2 regions of the Nocardioides okcheonensis genome follow, and region 2 is predicted to be linked to the other one. Evidence: predicted binding sites of a transcription regulator. Region 2 holds the regulator's gene; the other holds the start of a gene.
What was found. The regulator LexA, encoded in region 2, represses DNA repair genes until DNA is damaged. The targets are predictions, from matches to a motif close to TCGAACANNTGTTCGA.
Positions count from the first base shown of each region.

Region 1: LN652_RS06315 (HNH endonuclease signature motif containing protein) is a predicted target of LexA. The motif match lies at 3,418-3,433, and genes of this name have one in related genera.

Region 1 is NZ_CP087710.1:1,322,834-1,330,508, forward strand. It holds gene LN652_RS06295 (serine/threonine protein kinase) at 1-1,191, opposite strand, end outside; gene LN652_RS06300 (lysoplasmalogenase) at 1,275-2,000, shown strand; gene LN652_RS06305 (hypothetical protein) at 2,024-2,356, shown strand; gene LN652_RS06310 (phytanoyl-CoA dioxygenase family protein) at 2,403-3,338, shown strand; gene LN652_RS06315 (HNH endonuclease signature motif containing protein) at 3,619-4,980, shown strand; gene LN652_RS06320 (RNA polymerase sigma factor) at 5,036-5,608, shown strand; gene LN652_RS06325 (hypothetical protein) at 5,605-6,417, shown strand; gene LN652_RS06330 (sensor histidine kinase) at 6,473-7,612, shown strand; gene LN652_RS06335 (response regulator) at 7,609-7,675, shown strand, end outside.
Region 2 is NZ_CP087710.1:1,999,561-2,007,235, reverse strand. It holds gene LN652_RS09700 (ATP-dependent DNA helicase) at 1-1,826, shown strand, start outside; gene LN652_RS09695 (sulfotransferase family 2 domain-containing protein) at 1,860-2,591, opposite strand; gene LN652_RS09690 (NAD(P)/FAD-dependent oxidoreductase) at 3,224-4,441, opposite strand; gene lexA (transcriptional repressor LexA) at 4,555-5,277, opposite strand; gene LN652_RS09680 (SDR family NAD(P)-dependent oxidoreductase) at 5,433-6,197, shown strand; gene LN652_RS09675 (NAD(P)/FAD-dependent oxidoreductase) at 6,298-7,506, opposite strand.

The DNA.
Region 1 (7,675 bases), 680 kb from region 2:
CAGCGACAGCCCGCGGCGCAGCCGCTCGCCGGCCGGGACCGGCTCGGGGGCAGGGGCGCCGTAGTCGGTGACCCACTCGGTCGAGCCGTCGGGCAGCACGCGGGTCTGGCGGTGCGGCAGCGTGCCCGCCTCGCCCCAGCCCTGGGTGGGCGGTCCGTACGGGTCCTCCCGGTGGTCGGGCTCGCTCCAGTCCGACGACCAGTGCACCGGCTCGTCCACGACACCGGGACCGCCCACGACGCCGGGCATCGTGCCGGTCGTCGCCGCGACGGTCGCGGGAGCGGCGAGGTCGGTGGGCGCGGCGGCGGCCTGGTGGGCGGCTGCGACGTAGGGCAGCGTGACCGGGTGGGGCGCGGTGCGCGGGGGCCGGGGCGCGTCGCCGTGGCGCAGCTCCTCGAGCCAGTCGCGGACCTCCTCGAGCGTGGGCCGGTCGGCCGCCTCGGGCGCGAGGGCGTCCTCGACGAGCGGCAGGACGACCGGGTCGAGGTCGGACAGGTCGTGCTCGCCGCGGCGGACGCGGTCCATGATCGCCACGGACGGCCCGCGGCCGAACGGCGCGCGCCCGGTGCCGGCGTAGGCCACCGTGGCGGCCCAGGCGTGCACGTCGGAGGCGGCGGTGGCGTCCTCACCGTGCAGGATCTCGGGCGCGAGGTAGCCGGGCGTGCCGAGCAGCCACCCGTTCATCGTGATCCGGGAGTCCTCCGCGACGCGGGCGAGCCCGAAGTCGATGAGGATCGGCGTGCGGCCCTCCATGATCACGTTGGACGGCTTGATGTCGCGGTGCAGCACCCCGACGGAGTGCACCGCGTCGAGCGCCTCGGCGAGGCAGTCGGCGAACCAGAGCAGGTCGTCACCGTCGAGCGGTCCCTCCTCCTGCACGTGGTCGTGCAGCGACAGGCCGGGGACGTAGCGGGTGGCGACGAACGGGATCTCGCCCCACGGGTCGGCGTCGACGATCTCGGCGATCCGGCGGCTGCGGATCCGGCTCAGCGAGCTCACCTCGCGCGCCAGCCGGCGCCGCGCCTCGTCGTCGCCGACGACGTGGGGGCGCAGCACCTTGATCGCGACCGGTCGCTCCCCCGGCCGCTGGCCGAGGTGGACCACGCCCATGCCGCCCTCGCCGAGGCGGGCACGCAGCGCGTAGCCGCCGACGGTGAGACCGGGCGGCGGCGCCTTCGGGGACGTCGTCACGGGACGATCGTACGGCCGCCGCTCCCCCGCACCCCGCACCCGCGCGTCTGGTCGCGCGACGGGTCGGGCCCCATGATGTGGGCGTGCCCCGCGCCCGTTCGTTCCTCCGCCCCGCCGCGTACGCCGCGCTCGCGGTCGCCGACAGCGTCGCCGCGGGCCGGCCGGGCACCCGGGCGCGCCGGCTGCGGTGGGCCACCAAGCCGGCGCTGATGCCCGCGCTGGCGTGGGCCTCCGCCGAGCACGCGGACGGCTCCCGCCTGGCTCGGAGCACCACGACCGCCCAGGTGTTCTCGTGGGGCGGGGACGTCGCGCTGCTCGGCTCCGGGGAGCGCGCCTTCCTGACGGGTGTCGGGTCGTTCTTCGGCGCGCAGGTGGCGTACGTCGCCGGCTTCCTGTCGGTCCGCGACCCCGACCCCCGGTGGTCCGACCTCCGCCTCCCGCTCGGCCTCTGGCTGGCCTCGGCGCCGGTGATGGCCGTCGCCGCCGGCCGGGAGGATCCGACGCTGCGCGCGCCGGTCGCGGCGTACGCCACCGTCCTGAGCGCCATGTTCGCGACCTCGCGGCTGGTCGACCGGTCGCTCCCCCGCGCGTCGCGGCGGGCGATCCAGGCCGGCACCGCGCTCTTCGTCGTCTCCGATACCGCGCTCGCGACGCAGGCCTTCCTGCTCGCCCGCCCGCGGCCCGCGATCGACGTGTTCGTGATGGCGACCTACACCGCCGGGCAGGGGTTGATCGCCGCGGGTGTGGCGGGGGTGGCGGCGTCCGACCTGTTCCCAATCGCGCGTCTCGCTCCTACAGTGAATTCCTAGTCCTGATCACGACGGGGGTCACCATGGCAGCTCTCTCGAACCAGGCGGTCGCGGCAGTCGACCAGGCGAGTCAGGCGATGGACACTGTCCGGGCTCTTCCCGCTCAGGAGAAGAAGGCAGCTACCGACGCCTTTCGCCAGGCGAACGCTGATCTCTTCCCGGGCGGCGACAAGTACCGAACGCAGCTGTGGTTGACGCTGATCGTGGGTCTGATCGTCGTTGCCATCATCGCTCTCATCACGGCGGGCGTGCTCGTCGCCAAGGACAAGGACAGCGCGATGGCGATCGGCGTTGTCACAGCAATCGTCGCAGGGCTGATCGGCCTGTTCTCGAAGTCCCCGACCAGCGGGCAGTAGCCATAACCAGGTGCGTCCCCCGGTGCGCGACGCGTAGAACCGATGCATGGACCTCGACCACGCGCGTCAGACCTGGCTCGACGACGGCTACGTCGTGCTGCCGGCGTACCTCCCGCCCGAGGTCCTCGAGCCGGCCGTCGCCGGGCTCGGCGAGCTCTTCCCGTCGGCGGACGACTTCCACGACGGCGTCGACCCGGAGCGCAACGCCCGGTTCGTCGGCGACGAGTTCGACGGCATCGACGGCTTCCCGTTCGCGAGCCTCGCGCTCAGCCGGCTGCCGGTCAGCGACGCCATGCTCGACCTCGCGACGACGCTGCTCGCCACCCCGGACGTCCGCCTCTACTCGGCGGAGGCGTGGGGCAAGTACGAGGGCGCGGCCGACTACGACCAGGACCTGCATCGCGACTACCTCAACCACACGATCCTGGCGCCGTCGAGCGCCCCGGAGTTCCGCCAGCTCGAGGTCTTCGTCTTCCTCTCGGAGGTGACGGCCGACCTCGGCGCCCCGCGGATGGTCCCGCGCAGCGCGGCGACCGACGCCCTTCCGGCGCGCCCCAACTTCTTCCCGCGCACCGGGCCCGACGACGGCGGCGGGTTCCTCTCGCCGGGCCGCCCGGACCTCTACGAGCACGAGGTCCCGGCCGCCGGACCGCCGGGCACGGTGGTCGCGTTCCAGCCGCAGACCGTGCACCGCGGGTCGGCGATCACCCGGCCGCGCGGCGCGCGGTTCACCATGCACCTCAACTACCGCCCGGCCGCCGCGGAGTGGGCGCAGCGCCACGCGTGGGCCGACCGCAGCCACGACGACGACTGGTACGCCTTCGTCGAGCAGGCCGGGCCGCGCCAGCTCGCCCCCTTCGGGTTCCCCGGCCCGGGTCACCCGTTCTGGACCGCGGAGACCCTCGCCGGCGTGGCGCAGCGCTACCCCGGCCTCGACCTGACGCCCTGGCGCGACGGCCTGGCCACCCCGTCTCCTCGCTAGGGCCGGCCGGGCAGCGGGACCGCGGCACACGTCCGGCACGGCCGGCTCGCGAGGACACCTTCCGCCTGTCCACAGATGTACGAACATGCTTGCGAAAAGTATGCTACCGGCGTAGCGTAGGTCCCACGTCTCCGAGACTTCCGGGTAGTCGAATGCCGGGGTGGAGGGAGGCGAGCCGCGAGGGTCATGTAATTGCCTCCCCAGCTGGGGGCCTCCAGGAGCGACGACCGTGATTCGACCGTGCACGCGCACGGTCGACCGTCGTCGAGAGGAGGCCGCCATGACCCACCCGATCGTCGCTGCTGCCGGCCTCCTGGACGACGTGCTGAAGGCAGTCGTCGACTCCAACCCGACCTTCATGTCGACCGACGAGAAGGCCCACGCCCTGCGTGAGCTCGTACGCCTCGAGTCGCGCGTCACCGAGCTCCGGCTCAGGGTGATGGCCGACGCCACCGACGTGGCGGCCGGGACCGGTGCCCGCGACGTCGCCGACTGGCTCGCCCACGCGTGCCGCCTCCGCCCGGAGGACGCCCGCGCCGACCTCCGGCTCGCAACCGCCCTCGACCGGAACCGTCCCGAGGTGGGTGCCGCGCTCCGCGCAGGTGACGTGACGCCGGCGCAGGCACGGGTGGTCGTCCGCGCCCTCGAGGACCTGCCCGACGTGGTGCCGACCGAGGTGGTCGACGAGGCCGAGCGCGCGCTGGTCGCGCACGCGGCGCGGTTCGCGCCGAAGCAGCTCGCCCGGATCGGGCGCCACGTCCTCGCGGTCGTCGCCCCGCACGTCGCCGACGAGGCCGAGGCGCAGCGCCTCGCCGCGCAGGAGCAGGAGGCGCGCCGCCGCACCCGCGTCTCGCTGCGCCGCCAGGGCGACGGCACCACCCGCCTGTCCGCGCTGCTCCCCGACGCCGTCGCCACGCGCCTCGCCCACTACCTCGAGGCCTACGCCAACCCGCGCCGCGACGACTCCCCCTTCGGCGCCCCCGCGAACCCCGACGCGCGCAGCGACACGGACGGTCCCGGATCCGACGCCGACGGCGCCCGCTCCGAGGCCGGCGACGGGGCGACCGCCCACGACCCCGTCGCCCGGCTCACCTACCCCCGCCGGCTGGGCGAGGCGTTCTGCCAGCTGCTCGAGAACCTCGATCCCGGCCGGCTCCCGGTCCACGGCGGCGACGCCACCACGATCGTCGTCACCGTCTCCCTCGACGCCCTGAGGTCCGCGCTCGGGTCGGGAGACCTGCTCGGCGCGGGGACCGTCCCGAGCGACGCCCACCACGACCCCTGCGCGGGCGAGCACCTGAGCGCGGGAGAGATCCGTCGCCTGGCGTGCAACGCCCGGATCGTCCCCGCCGTCCTCGGCGGCGCGTCCGAGGTCCTGGACGTGGGCCGCGCACAGCGACTCTTCACCGCGGTCCAGCGACGGGCGCTGCTGCTGCGCGACCGCACCTGCCGCGCCGAGGGGTGCGACGTCCCGGGCACCTGGGCGGAGGCGCACCACTGGGTGCCGTGGTCCGCCGACGGCCCCACCGACCTCGCCAACGGCGTCCTGCTCTGCTCGCACCACCACCATCGCGTCCACGACCCCGGCTACTCCACCGAGAGGCTCGCGAACGGCGACGTCAGGTTCGCCAGGCGGACGTGAGGGGCGTGTGCGATCGTCTGCGACACACGTGCAGGTTCTCGGACAGGTGAGGGGTATGGACTCCACCACGTCCTCGCCGCAGGAGCGCGAGCAGCGCTTCCGGGAGGTCTACGACGCGTCGTACGTCGACCTGCTCCGCTTCGTGCGACGGCGCGTCCACCCGACCCGTGCCGAGGACGTGGTGGGCGACGTCATGCTCGTCGCCTGGCGCCGCCTCGACGACGTCCCTGCCGACCTGTCGTCCGCGCGCGCGTGGCTGTTCGGCGTGGCGCGCCACACCCTGCAGAACGCCAGGCGACGCGACGACCGCCACGACGCCGTCGCCGTCCGTCTCGCCGAGGTCCGCCACGACCTCGCCGACGTCGGCGACCACCCCGACCTGGTCGCCCACCGGGCCGACATCGCGGCGGCCTGGCCGCTCCTGAGCGCGCTGCACCAGGAGGCGATCGCGCTGTCCGTCCTCGACGGGCTGAGCGCGCCCGAGGCGGCCACGGTGCTGGGCATCTCTCCCACCGCGTTCCGGCTGCGGCTGTCGCGGGCCAGGCGCGTGCTCAGGCGCCTCGTCGACCCCATCCCCACCGACGACCGCCCGTCCGGCCGCCTCACACACGACGGGAGCCCCCGATGACCAGGCCCACCCCCGACGCTGCCCTGCGCGACCTCGACCCGGCTCACGCGACCGCTCTCACCCGGGCCGAGCGGGAGCGCGCCGACGCGACGCTGGCCCGCATCCTGGCCACCCCCGCCCGCGAGCCGGCCGCGGAGCCACGCGGCCGACCGCGTCGGCGACTGAGGCGGCTGCTCGTGCCGGTGGCGCTGGCCGGCGTCCTCGGTGTCGCCGGGCCCTCGCTGCTGGGCGGCTCGGCCTTCGGCTCGTGGACCTCGACGCCCGAGACCCTGACCGGCTCGGCGCGGGCCGAGGCCGCCGCGACGTGCCGCGCGAGCTTCGGCGTGACGGACCGGGCACAGCAGGTCGTGATCGCGGACCGGCGGGGCGAGTGGACCTACGTGCTGCTGACCGGCGCCCGAGCCGAGCTGTCCTGCCTCATGGACGAGGACCTCGTGGGTCGACGCGGGGCGACCGGGGACGTCGGGTTCATGGGGAGCTACGGGCAGGGCGCCGGCCGTCCGCCGGACGTCTCCCGGAGCGGCATCAAGGGCTACGGCGCCGTCGGCGCCATGCCCGTCGACGGGTGGTGGCCCTTCACCGACGCCGAGGAGTGGATCAACCAGGTCGAGGGCTACGTGGGGGTCGACGTCACGGGGGTCACCGTGCACACCCGCGCCGGCACCGACGTGGAGGCGTCCGTCGCGGGCGGCAGGTTCGCGGCGTGGTGGCCCGCCCCGAAGCCGAGCAGCGAGCACCCGGACTCCGACGGCGTGTCGACCTACACGGTGACCCTCGTCGACGGCACCACGCGCGAGGTGTCCGGCTGACGCCTCGGTCATCCGGCCGATCCGCGAGGGCCGTCACCGCCACTACGGTTCAGGCGTGCCCACCGTCCTGCGCCAGCTCTGGCACCTCCCTGCGCCCGCGCCGACCGACGACGCCAGGGCGGCCCGCCTCGAGCTCGGGCTGGTCGTCTACTTCGCGGTCGCCGGCGTCCTCGAGGCGCTCCTCACGACGCCCGCGCCCGCGTGGCGCTGGGTATCGCTGGGCGCGCTGCTGGTCTGGCTGCCCACGCTGTTCGTCCGGCGGACGCGTCCGCTGGTGCCGGTCGTGGTGTTCACCGCGGGCGCCGTGGTGACCGCCGCGGTCGGGCAGGTGTCCGGCACGCAGCCCGGGGACCTCAGCGCGGCCGTGGTCGCGCTGGTGATCCCGTACTCCCTCGCCCGGTGGGCGCCCGGACGCGAGGCCGTCATCGGTCTCGGGCTCTTCGCCCTCGTCGCCGGCACCTCGCTGGTGGTGCAGGACCTCCCGACCGGTGACCGGCTCGGCGGGTCGGCGGTGGTGGTCACCGCGGTGGCGCTCGGGGCGCTGCTCCGCTCCCGCGCCCTGCTGCAGGCGCGCCGGCTCGTCGACGTACGCCGTGACGAGCGCGACCGGCTCGCGCGCGACCTGCACGACACGGTCGCCCACCACCTCACGGCCATCGCGATCAGTGCGCAGGCCGGGCTCGCGGTCGCCGACTCCGACCCGGAGGCCGCCAAGAAGGCCCTGCGGCGCATCGACGAGGAGGCCAGCCGGACGCTGGCGGAGACCCGCACCGTCGTCCGCGCGCTGCGCGACGACGCGGCCGCGCCCGACCGGCCCCTCGACGACCTGGCCGGGCTCGCCCGCACGGGCGACGACGGACCGGCGGTCGACGTCCGCCTCGACGGGGTCGACGACCTGTCCCCGACCACCGCCGCGGCCCTGCACCGGATCGCGCAGGAGGCCGTGTCCAACGCCCGACGGCACGCGCTCCACGCGACCCGCGTGGACGTCCGCGTCGCCCGCCGCGGCGCCGACGTCGAGCTGACCGTGCACGACGACGGGCGCGGCCAGCCCACCCACGGCGAGGGCTACGGGATCGTCGGCATGACCGAGCGCGCGACGCTGCTCGGCGGCACCCTCACCGCGGGGTCGGCGCCCGACGGCGGTTGGACGGTCCGCGCGGTGCTGCCGGCGGGGACGGTGGACGCCCGATGACGCTGCGGGTGCTGGTCGCCGACGACCAGGAGATCGTCCGCACCGGCCTGGCCACCATCCTCG
Region 2 (7,675 bases):
GCTACCTCGTGCCGGCGATGCTCCACGACAAGCGCGTCGTCGTCGCCACCGCGACCCTCGCCCTCCAGCACCAGCTCGTCGAGCGCGACCTGCCGCGCCTGGTCGAGGCGGTCAAGGGCCAGCCGGGGCTTGACACGTCGTACGCCGTGCTCAAGGGCCGTTCCAACTACGCCTGCCTCCACCGCGTCCGCGCCGGCGTGCCGGACGACCAGGGCACCCTCGTCGACGTGCCGCTCGGCGCGATGGCCGAGAAGGTCCTCGAGCTGCGGGCGTGGGCGGAGGAGGAGGCCGAGGGCGGCGGCAGCGGCGAGCGCGACAACGCCCCGCGCCACACCGATCGCGAGTGGCGCCAGGTGTCGGTCAACCACCGCGAGTGCCTCGGCGCCACCAAGTGCCCGTTCGGCGCGGAGTGCTTCGCCGAGCTGGCCAAGGAGAAGGCCCAGCGCAGCCACCTCGTCGTCACGAACCACTCGCTCCTCGCGATCGACGCGATCGAGGACGTGCCGATGATCCCCGACTACGACACGGTCGTGATCGACGAGGCCCACGAGCTGGTCGCGCGCGTCACCCAGGCCGCCACCGACGAGCTCGGCGCCAACGACGTCGAGCGGGCCGCGCGCCGCGCGAGCCGGTGGGCCGACGACGCCGGCGGCGACCCGGCCGGAGACCTCGAGGACGCCGGCGCCCAGCTCGCCGAGGCGTTCGCGGCACTGCCCGCCGGTCGCATCGACACGGTCCCGCCGCAGCTCGCCGACGCGCTGGTCGCGGTCCGCGACGCCGCCCGCGCGACGCTGTCGGCGTTCCCGCGCGAGTCGGGCGGCGAGGGCGAGGGCGACGCCGGCCGCACCCAGGCCAAGGGCATGGTGCAGGAGGTGTTCGTCAACGCCGAGCGGATGGCGGCCGGCTCCGACCGCGACGTGCTGTGGCTCGGCGAGGCCCGTGACCGGTTCCCCGCGCGGCTCCACGTCGCGCCGCTGCAGGTGTGGGGCCCGATGCGCGACAAGCTGCTCACCGACAAGACCGTCGTCTTCGCCAGCGCGACCCTCATGCTCGGCGGCGAGTTCGGCGCGGTCGCGACGTCGCTCGGCCTCAAGCCCACCGAGCGGGTCGGCCACCAGATCGCCACCACCGACGCCGACGACGCGCTGCCGTGGAAGGGCATCGACGTCGGCTCGCCGTTCGACTACGGCCAGCAGTCCATCCTCTACGTCGCGCGCCACCTGCCCCAGCCCGGCCGCGACGGCCTCGGCCCGGCCCAGCTCGACGAGATCTGCGACCTCGTCGACGCGCTCGACGGCCGCACGCTCGGGCTGTTCTCCTCCCGCCGGGCCGCGGAGGCCGCCGCCGAGGTCGTACGCCAGCGGCTCCCGCACCTCACCACCCTCGCGCAGGGCGACGCCCAGCTCCCCGAGCTCGCCAAGCAGTTCGTCGAGGACCCGCACACCTGCCTGTTCGGCACGCTCTCGCTGTGGCAGGGCCTCGACGTCCCGGGCGACACCTGCCAGCTGGTGATCATCGACCGGATCCCGTTCCCGCGGCCCGACGATCCGCTCATGTCGGCGCGCGCGAAGGCCGCCGACGACCGGGGCGGCAACGGCTTCATGGAGGTCTCGGCGACCCACGCCGCGCTCCTGATGGCCCAGGGCGCGGGCCGGCTGATCCGCACCACCACCGACCGCGGCATCGTCGCGGTGCTCGACCCGCGCCTCGAGACCGCGCGCTACGGCCGCTTCCTCAAGGCGTCGCTGCCGCCGATGTGGTCGACCACCGACCCGGCGCTCGTGCGCCAGGCGCTCAAGCGGCTCGGTCAGCCGACGAGCACGTAGACCGCCATCGCGACGGTCGGCCGGGAGACGCCCTCAGGCCGGGACCTCGTAGCCGAACAGCTGGTAGTCGCGGCGGTACATCGTGCCCACCAGCTCCTTGAGCTCGTCGGAGGCGTTGCGGTCCTGCCCGCGGGGCGCGGTCTGGTTCTTCGGCGCGGTCGGGACGGCCGGCGCCCCGATCCGCTCGCACACCTCGGCGAAGTCGCGGTCGAAGGTCTCGAGCCGGCCGACGAAGTCGACCCGGTTGAGGTCGATCATCCGGCTCTGCAGGGTGAGGTGCTGGTCGGTGCCGGGGACGGCGGAGAGGTCCTGCGCCGCGGTCCAGCGGGCGAACTCCTCGACCGTCTGCATCCGCGCGTGGGTCTCGTCGTCGAAGGCGTAGTAGTTGTGGTCCACCACCTTGTCGCGCCACGCGGAGACGAACCGGTCGAGCGGGTCGCGGACGAACGCGAAGGTGAAGTAGTCGGCGAACGACCCCAGCGGGTAGCGCACCCGCATCGCGTGGTCGACGTCCATCGTGACGCCGTAGGCCTCGCAGTGGTGGCGGATGGTGCGGGTCGCGACCTTGGCCACGCGGTACCAGACGAACCGGTGGCTGTGGCTCACGGTGAGGTTGTACGCCAGGGGGCTGAGCCAGCCCGACGCCTCGCCCGCCGCCGCGAGCCGGGACACCTCGGCCTCCGCCGCGGGCGTCAGCCGACGCCGGTTGCCCGGCCGGGTGCGGAAGACCTCGGGCGACGGCGCCCCGCCTGCGTGCTCGGACATCGCCGCGAGGCTACACGCCCCCTGGCCCGAAGCCTCGCTGGTCGAGGAGGTCGCGCAGCGACCGTCACGAGACCCCCGACCACCGGTGGTCGAGGAACGACGAAGTCGTGTCACGAGACCCCTCGGCGCGACTGGGTCTCGTGACAGGCGCCAGGGCGCCTTCCTCGACCAGCGGTGGCGCCCTCAGTCGAAGGGGATCCGGCCGCGCAGGCTCTCCGGGTCGTCGAGCGGCGCGTCCTTGGTCGACGCGCGCAACTCCCGTTGGTCGAGGAGGTCGCGCAGCGACCGTCACGAGACCCCCGGACCACCGGTGGTCGAGGAACGACGAAGTCGTGTCACGAGACCCGTCGGCGCGTCTGGGTCTCGTGACAGGCGCCAGGGCGCCTTCCTCGACCAGCGGTGGCGCCCTCAGTCGAAGGGGATCCGGCCGCGCAGCGTCTCCGGGTCGTCGAGCGGCGCGTCGCTGGTCGACGCGCGCAACTCCCGTTGGTCGAGGAGGTCGCGCAGCGACCGTCACGAGACCCCCGACCACCGGTGGTCGAGGAACGACGAAGTCGTGTCACGAGACCCGTCGGCGCGTCTGGGTCTCGTGACAGGCGCCAGGGCGCCTTCCTCGACCAGCGGTGGCGCCCTCAGCCGAAGGGGATCCGGCCCCGCAGGCTCTCCGGGTCGTCGAGCGGCGCGTCCTTGGTCTCGGCGATCACCTCGCGCGCCTGGTCGGTGCTGTCCCAGACGTTCCAGAGCAGCACGCCGCGCACGGAGCCGGCCTTCAGGTAGTACACGACGCCGGTGCCGAGCTCGCCGTCCTTCCAGTCCTCGACCATGTCGAGGTCGGAGCGGGTCTCGCCGACGGCCTCGTAGCCGGCGTCGAAGAGGTCGGACCAGAAGATCGGGGTGTAGGTGTAGGTCTCGTCGGCGCCGGCCATCACCTTGCCGGCGTGCTCGCCGGACTTCTCGGCCTGGTCGACGTGCTCGACGCGGCGGCGCCCGAGCAGGGCGTCGGGGTACGACGCCACGTCGCCCGCGGCGTACACGTCCTCGACGCTCGTGCGCAGGCGCTCGTCGACGACGACGCCGTTGTCGACCTCGAGCCCGGCGGCCTCGGCGAGCCCGGTGCGGGGCTGGACGCCGACCCCGATGACGGCCGCGTCGGCGACCACGTCGGTCCCGTCGTCGAGCCGGATCCGGACGCCGTCGCCGGTCTCCTCGCCGGTGCTGACCGAGCCGTGCACGATCGTGACGCCGTGCTCGGCGAAGTCCTTGGTGAGGCTCGCGGCGAGCGCGCGCGGGAACATCTGCTCCTGCACGTCCTCGAGGTCGAGCACGAGCGTCACCGCGACGTCGTTCTGCACGAGCGCGGCGGCGATCTCGGAGCCGATGTAGCCGCCGCCGACGACCACGACGTGGCTGCCGGACGTGGCGAGCCCACGGAGCCGCTCGTAGTCGGCGGACGTGCGGTAGTAGACGACCCGCGGGCCGGCCTCGAGGCCGAGGGTGCGCGGCTCGGCGCCGGTGGCCAGCAGCAGCTTGCCGTAGCCGACCGACGTGCCGTCGGCGAGGCGTACGGCGTGGGCAGCGGGGTCGATCTCGGTGACGGTCGTGTCGAGCACGAGGTCGACGGCGTCGTCGTCGTCGAGGTCACCGGCGAGCGACTGCCCCTCGAGCGACTCGTCGTCCTTGAGCCAGAGGTCCTTCGACAGCGCGGGGCGGTAGACCGGGTCGTGCGGCTCCGAGCCGAGCACGGCGACCGTGCCCGAGGAGTCCTGCGAGCGGATCCCCTTCACGGCGCTGGTGGCGGCGACGCCCCCACCGACGATGACGTAGTCGTAGGACTCCTGGACGTTGCTCATGCGCGCTCCCGACGGTTGGCTGTCCGGCCATCGTGTCCGCTCGACCCCGGACATTCAACGCGCCCTCCGCCCCGTGGGGTGGAGGGCGCGTCGACGCACGCAGGGCAGGGCGGTCAGACCCGGCGGAGCACCGCGGTGACGACGCCGAGGATCGTGGCGTTGTCGCCGGGGATCGGGTCGTAGGCGGTGTTGTGGGGGAGCAGCCAGACGTGGCCGTCCTTGCGCTGGAAGGTCTTGACGGTCGCCTCGCCCTCGATCATCGCGGCGACGATCTGGCCGTTGGTGGCGGTCTGCTCCTGGCGGATGACGACGTAGTCGCCGTTGCAGATGGCGGCGTCGACCATCGAGTCACCGGAGACCTCGAGCAGGAAGAGGGTGCCGTCGCCGACGAGCTGCTTGGGCAGCGGGAAGACGTCGGTGACGTCCTGCTCGGCGAGGATCGGGCCGCCGGCGGCGATGCGGCCCACGAGCGGGATGTTGACCGCGGACGGCGAGACGTCGCCGATGCCGGTCTCGTCGACGCCCGAGTCGTCGGCGCTGGAGATCGAGCGGCGCGCGGCCATCACCTCGGGCAGGAACACCTCGAGGGCGCGCGGACGGTTGGGGTCGCGCTTGAGGAAGCCCTTGCCCTCCAGCACCCGGAGCTGGTGGGCGACGCTGGAGGAGGAGGTGAGGCCGACCGCCTGACCGATCTCACGCATCGAGGGCGGGTATCCCTTGGTCTCGATGGAGTCCTTGATGGTGGCCAGGACGCGCTGCTGGCGCGGGGTCAGCCCGGTGGCGTCCGGTGGGCCGTCGGGCATCTCGATGACGTTCTTGTCGTCCTGCTTGGCCATCTGGCTCAGTCCTCCCGGCGTGGTGGCCCGCTCCGTCCGCCCGGAGCAGGTGGTGCCACCGTAGACCTCCCGGCACCCGTGGATCAAACACCTGTTCGAAGCAGCGTGTCGCTAGCGTCGCGTCCATGACGAGCGGCGGGCCGACGAGCTGTGTGGTGACGGGTGGGGCGCGTGGGATCGGACGCGGCATCGCCGCACTGCTGGTCGCGCGCGGGCACCGGGTGGTGGTGAGCGACGTCGACGCGGAGGCCGTCGCCGCGACGGCCGGGGAGATCGGCGCGGTCGCCGGGCTCGCCCACGACGTACGCGACCCTGACGCGCACCGGGTCGTCGCGGCCGAGGCGGCGCGGCACGCACCGCTCACCGCCTGGTTCAACAACGCGGGCGTCGGCGACGACGGCACGCTGGCCGCGCTCACCGACGAGCAGGTGCGCCGGCTCGTCGAGGTCAACCTGCTCGGCACGATGTGGGGGACGCGGGCGGCGCTGGCCGCACTCGGACCGCGGGGCGGCGACGTCGTCAACGTCGCGTCACTGGCCGGGCTGACGCCGGCGCCGGGCTACAGCGTGTACGCCGCGACCAAGGCCGGCGTGGTGTCGCTGAGCTCCTCGGTCAACGCCGAGGCGCCGCGAGGCGTGCGGGTCCACGCGCTGTGCCCGGACGGTGCCGACACCGCCATGCTGGCGGCACAGGACCCCGCCGGGGTGGGCGCGCAGCTGGTCCACTCGGGCGGGCCGATCCTCACCGTCGAGCAGGTCGCCGAGGCCGCGGTCGCGCTGCTCGGCTCGCGCCGCGTCGTGCGTACGCTGCCGGGCTGGCGCGGAGGAGTGGCGCGCGGCGCCGCACTGGCACCGGGGGTGTCGCAGCACGTCGTCGGGCTGTTCGCCGCGCAGGGACGCCGGGCGATGCGGCGACGCTGAGCGTCGCTCCGTCGCAACCCACGGACGGCCCCCCGGCCCCTCCGGGCCGGACGGCCGTCCCTCCAGGTGCCCGGTGCGCGACCGGGCGTGGTCGTCCTTGTCAGGGCAGGCGCACCTGCCCGTGCTGCATCTTCCACAGGAAGTACTTCTCGAAGCCGAGCTTCATCAGGTGCGCCTGCGGGCCCGGGATCAGCACCCCGTGCTTGCGCGGCGGCAGCATCTTGTCGGCCAGGATCACGACGCCGTTGTTGCCCGCGTCCATCACGCAGACGGCCGGGATGTCGCCGAACGCCTTGTGCTCCTGCGGCTCCTCGCCGCGGACCTGGGCCGCGATGTTGAGCGCCGCGACGTGGGCCTGCTGCTCGGTCGGGAAGCCGGTCTTGGGGATGCCGACCGGGGTCGGGGTCTGCCACGGCACCTCGACCGCGGCGGCGACGCCGACGGCGTACACGTCGTCGAACGCCTCGCTCTGGTAGGTGTCCCGGACCTTCACGAAGCCGTTGGCGTCGGCGAGCTCGCCGGCCTTCTGGACGACGTCCTGGCCGGAGAACGGCGGGATGATCATCGCGTAGCCGAAGTCGATCGCCCGGCCGTCGGCGAGCACCAGGCGGCCGTCGTCGACGTGGTCCATCGCGGTGTCCAGGACCGCCTCGATGCCCTCCTTCCTGAGGAACATGCCGAGCAGGGACTCGCCGTGGGGCAGGCCGCCGATGCCGAAGTGGCCGAGGAACGGCTCGGCGCTGACGTAGGTGAGCTTCACCTTGTCCTTCAGCCCGGCCTTCCTGAGCTGGTAGGAGGTGTTGAAGAGGAACTCGTAGGCCGCGCCGAAGCAGCCGGCGCCCTGGGTGGCGCCGATGACCACGTCGCCCGGGTCCTCCTTGAACCGTGTCCAGCCCTCGCCCGCGTGGATCGCGTCCTCCATCGTGGTGATGGTGTGGGCGTTGCCGTCCGGGCCGAGGCCGAGGATCACCTCGAAGCGGTTGCGGTAGCCGGTGGCGATGACGAGGTAGTCGTAGTCCTGCGGGCCGGCGGTGGTCTGCACCCGCCTCGCGACCGGGTCGATCTCGGTCGCCTCGGCGTGCACGAAGTCGACGCCGTGCTCCTCGAACGTGGGGCCGACCTTGAAGGTGATGTCGGCGCGCGAGCGCTTGCCGAACGGCACCCAGATCAGGGAGGGCGTGAAGAGGAACTCGTCGGAGGACGACACGACGGTGACGTCGACGTCCCCCTCGAGCTCGTGCTTGACGGTGATCGCGGCGCTGAGCCCGCCGAAGTTGCCTCCGAGGACCAGGACCTTCTTCCGGGACATGGGGGTGTCTCCTTCCGGTGTCGCCCTGCTCCCGATGCTTCTCCTCCCGGCCCCGTCGTGGCAGGTGCGTTGGTCCCCTCCGAGCGGGTCGAACGTCGTCGAACATCTGTTCGGCGAAGTGCTTGACGCGTTCGAACAGGTGCTCTACCGTCGTACACGTGTTCGATCG